One region of the Burkholderia mycopellens genome, then DNA from elsewhere that is predicted to be linked to it. Evidence: riboswitches for the same ligand, from Rfam matches in the RefSeq annotation. Region 1 holds a riboswitch; the other holds the start of a gene.
The links. Region 1 has a riboswitch for ZMP and ZTP ahead of ACPTTC_RS07685 (aminodeoxychorismate synthase component I). Riboswitches for the same ligand answer to the same signal wherever they lie in the genome.
Positions count from the first base shown of each region.

Region 2: linked by a shared signal. The riboswitch ahead of glyA (serine hydroxymethyltransferase) and the one ahead of ACPTTC_RS07685 (aminodeoxychorismate synthase component I) in region 1 are both predicted to bind ZMP and ZTP.

Region 1 covers NZ_OZ183802.1:1,642,818-1,645,210, forward strand. Annotated here, with positions in the region: gene ACPTTC_RS07680 (LysR substrate-binding domain-containing protein) at 1-225, shown strand, start outside; gene ACPTTC_RS07685 (aminodeoxychorismate synthase component I) at 265-1,404, opposite strand; ZMP/ZTP riboswitch at 1,642-1,726, opposite strand; gene glmS (glutamine--fructose-6-phosphate transaminase (isomerizing)) at 2,065-2,393, opposite strand, start outside.
Region 2 covers NZ_OZ183802.1:895,566-897,958, forward strand. Annotated here, with positions in the region: gene ACPTTC_RS04190 (SDR family oxidoreductase) at 1-728, opposite strand, end outside; ZMP/ZTP riboswitch at 910-1,010, shown strand; gene glyA (serine hydroxymethyltransferase) at 1,148-2,393, shown strand, end outside.

The DNA.
Region 1 (2,393 bases):
GCGGTGTCCGCCGCCGTGTCCGCGGGACTCGGGGTGGCAGCGATGATGTGCGGAACCGCCCCCGCCGGGGCCGTTGAAGTCAGCGGCCGCTACGGCCTGCCGCGTTTGCCGGAGATGGAGGTGAGGTTGTATCCGGGCTGCGTCGACGAGCGCGTCGCGCGCGCGTTGGGCGCAGCTGCCGGGATGTGTCGCGGCAAGGTGGAGGGCGCGCACGCGTCCATCTGACCGACGCCGCGACAGGGGCGTGACGTCAGGCCGTCAGGTCTACGCGTCGTCGTGGATCTCGCCCAGTACGCGGGATTTCCACTGGCATTCGCGCCATTCGAGATCGGGCTCGGAGTCGAACACGATGCCGCCGCCGACGCCGTAGACGCCCGAGCCGTCGCGACCTAGGACGAGGGTACGGATCGCGACGTTCAACGAGAAGTCGCCGTTGGGCGCGAGCCAGCCGAGGCTGCCGCAATAGAGGCCGCGGTCGTCCACTTCGCGTTCCCGGATGCAGCGCATCGCCGCGAGCTTGGGCGCGCCGACCACCGATCCGCACGGAAAGAGCGCGCGCAGGATCTCGAGCAAGGTCGTGGTGTCGCCCACTTCCGCCTGGATCGTGGAGGTCAGGGTCCAGATTGACGGATAGCGCTCGAGGTCGAACAGGCGAGGGACGCTGACCGAACCGGTCCGCGCGATCTTCCCCAGGTCATTGCGCAGCAGGTCGACGATCATCGCGTTCTCGGCCCGGTCCTTGTCGCTCGCGAGGAGCGCGTCGGCGGCGCGCTTGTCCTGCTCCGGGTCCGCATGCCTGGGCGCCGTGCCCTTCATCGGGCGGCTGGTCAGCATGCCGTCGGCGTGCGCCACGAACAGCTCCGGCGAAATGGACAACGTGTACGAGTCGCCGTCGTCGATATAGGCCGCGTGCGACACCGGATGGTGGTGGATCAATTGCCGGTACAGCGACGCCGGGTCGCCCTCCATCTCGACGTCGACCGGCAGTGTAAAGTTGACCTGGTACACGTCGCCGTTTTCGATCTGCTGCTTGATGGCGAGGATGTGCCGCGCGTACTCCGGGAAGCGGATGCGCGGACGGGCGCTGACGATCCTGGCGGGCGCGTCGTCCGCGCGCGGTTGCCACGTCGACTCGCGAACCGCGTCCTCGAAGACCAACGCGATCAGGCGCGGCGCGCCGCCCGAGGCCGCGGTGCGCCGGTCTTTCAGCCACGCGGGGTCGAGCCATTCGCCGAGCGCATAGGACAGCTTGAGGCCGATCCAGTATCCTGCCCGCTGCGCGCGCTGGATGTCGGCGAGCGCGGCGGGCAGATCGTCGAAGGCGCTGACCGTGATCTTCCGGACGAATCCGCGCAGCTCGAGTGCCTGATCCTGGACGGCATCTTCAAAGCGGCAAATGGGCATTCGATACTCCGAGCTGCCGGGTCACGGGCTTCAGGAAACAGGAAGAGGAGGAGATCCGGGCAGGCTGTCGCAGGGGCACGGGACGCGGATCGAGGTCCGCGCGACGGCGGCGGTCGACGCTGCGCGAGGCCGCGGCGCGCGAGGAGACGGAGGCGCGTGTCGTCTGCTGTCGATAGGTGGGGCAGCAGGAGCGAAAGAAACCGGGACGCATGTTTCCTGAGCGTGAATTGTGTCGGAGAAGTCGGCCCAGGCGCGCGGCAAGATGTCAAGGTCGCGCTTCCCGATAGTGGTCTATCTATTGGCGCCAGTCACGCGACACGCGGATTCTCTCACAACCGAAGCGCGTTTTGGCATGCGCGGCCAGGCCGCGCGCGGCGTGCGGACGTTCAGGGGCAGGTGTCGACGAATGCGGGATGCCGCGCGAGCGCGTCGACCACGGCTGCCGGCGTCGGCGCGCGGGACGGCAACGCGAGATCGGGATGGGTGGCGTGCGCGTAATCGGACGCGACGACCGCGCTTAACGTCGCGATGCCGAACGCGTTCGCGCCGATCTTGCCGCTCGTGCGCGCAGCCTGCTCCAGTGTGCCGCGAAGCCGCCGAGCCGCTGGGCGCTGTAGCGCTCGATCAGCGCGGACTGGATGCGGCCGTCCGACCCTCCCCTCACTCCACCGTCACCGATTTCGCCAGATTCCTCGGCTTGTCGATATCCGCGCCGCGCAAGCACGCCGCGTGATACGCGAGCAGCTGCAACGGCACGACGTGCAGGATCGGCGACAACAGCCCGTAGTAATCCGGCATCCGCAGCACCGACACGCCTTCGCTGTTGTCGATCCGCGTATCGGCATCGGCGAACACGTAAAGCTGCCCGCCGCGCGCGCGCACTTCCTGCATGTTCGACTTCAGCTTCTCGAGCAGCGCATCGTTCGGCGCGATCGTCGCGACGGGCATCGTGTGAGTCACGAGCGCGAGCGGCCCGTGCTTCAACTCAC
Region 2 (2,393 bases), 750 kb from region 1:
AGGCCGGCCGGTGCCTGGGCGACCGGCATCATCTCGATCGTGTTGATATTCACGTGCGCCGGGCGCGTCGCGATCCAGTAGATCGTGTCGGCGATGTCCTCGGCCGTGAGCGGCTGGACGTTCTGGTAGACGTTCGCCGCCTTCGCGTCGTCGCCGCGGAAGCGGACGTTCGAGAATTCTGTGCCGCCGCACAGGCCCGGCTCGATGTCGGTCACGCGCAACGGCGTACCGATCAGGTCGGCGCGCAGGTTCAGGCTGAATTGTCGGACAAAAGCCTTGGTCGCGCCGTATACGTTTCCGCCCGGATACGGATAGGTGCCGGCGACCGAGCCGAGATTGAAGATATGGCCGCGGCCCCGCGCGATCATGCCGGGCAGTAGCGCGTGCGTGACCGTGACGAGGCCCGTGCAGTTCGTGTCGATCATCGTGTGCCATTCGTCGAGGCTGGCCTTTTGGGCCGGCTCGACACCGAGCGCGAGGCCGGCGTTGTTGACGAGCACGTCGAGTGCTGCGAATTCGGCTGGAAGGGCGGCCGGCACGGCCTCGACGGCCGCGCGGTCGCGGACGTCGAGCTCGAGCGGCAGAAGGGAATCGCCGAGTTCGGCGGCGAGCGCATCGAGACGATCCTTGCGGCGCGCGGTCGCGACGACGCGGTGGCCTCCGTTGACGAAGGCACGGGCGATGGCGGCGCCGAAGCCGGCGGACGCGCCTGTGACGAACACGATCATTGCTGCTCCTGGTCGATGACAAAATAGCGGGTAAGTATCCCGCAAGCCTACTGAGATTGCCGCACCGCGGCAAGGCGGCAAAGCGTTCCCGCACGGGCGCGCAGAGTCTGGCCCCAATGGCTTCCGGCGCACCGCCGGGCGGTTGCCTATTCATGACGCATCCAATACACTAACGCGCTCATCACCCCTGCGTGACTGGCGATAGAACCCTTCGGGTTCAAGGTGGAGCATCCCACCGTGAAGCGCGGGGCGCCGTTCTTGCCGTTCGCCTGGGCAGCCGTTGTGCGCCGTCGCGTGCATTGCCGGTGGCTGTCCTGCCTCGCGTCATACGGATTCCTCCGCCACGTCGAGCTGGTCCCGCCAGCAGCGCACCGTACTCGGCCGCTCCGGTCAACCTGTACACACTTAACGGAAACCGTATGTTTGACAGAGCCCAAAGCACCATTGCGAACGTCGATCCCGAAATCTTTGCCGCGATCGAGCAGGAAAACCGCCGCCAGGAAGATCACATCGAGCTGATCGCGTCGGAAAACTACACGAGCCCGGCGGTGATGGCCGCGCAGGGTTCGCAACTCACGAACAAGTACGCGGAAGGGTATCCGGGCAAGCGTTACTACGGCGGCTGCGAATACGTCGATGTGGTCGAGCAGCTGGCGATCGATCGTGTGAAGCAGCTGTTCGGCGCGGAAGCCGCGAACGTGCAGCCGAACTCGGGTTCGCAGGCGAACCAGGGCGTGTTCTTCGCGATGCTCAAGCCGGGCGACACGATCATGGGCATGAGCCTCGCGCACGGCGGCCACCTGACGCACGGCTCGCCGGTGAACATGTCGGGCAAGTGGTTCAACGTGGTGAGCTACGGCCTGAACGAAAACGAAGACATCGACTACGAAGCAGCCGAGAAGCTGGCGCAGGAACACAAGCCGAAGCTGATCGTCGCGGGCGCGTCGGCGTTCTCGCTGAAGATCGATTTCGAACGCCTGGCGAAGATCGCGAAGTCGGTCGGCGCATACCTGATGGTCGACATGGCGCACTACGCCGGCCTGATCGCGGCAGGCGTGTATCCGAACCCGGTGCCGCACGCCGACTTCGTGACGACGACCACGCACAAGAGCCTGCGTGGCCCGCGCGGCGGCGTGATCCTGATGAAGGCGGAGTACGAGAAGCCGATCAATTCGGCGATCTTCCCGGGGATCCAGGGCGGCCCGCTGATGCACGTGATCGCGGGGAAGGCGGTGGCGTTCAAGGAAGCGCTGTCGCCGGAGTTCAAGGCGTACCAGGAGAAGGTGGTCGAGAACGCACGGGTGCTGGCCGAAACGCTGGTGAAGCGGGGGCTGCGGATCGTGTCGGGCCGTACGGAAAGCCACGTGATGCTGGTGGACCTGCGTGCGAAGCACATCACGGGCAAGGCAGCGGAAGCGGCACTGGGCGCGGCGCACATCACGGTGAACAAGAACGCGATCCCGAACGATCCGGAAAAGCCGTTCGTGACGAGCGGTATTCGTCTGGGCTCGCCCGCGATGACGACGCGCGGCTTCGGTCCGGCGGAAGCGGAACAGGTGGGCAACCTGATCGCGGACGTGCTGGACAACCCGGAAGATGCAGCGACGATCGAGCGCGTGCGTGCGCAGGTTGCCGAGCTGACCAAGCGTTTCCCGGTCTATCGCT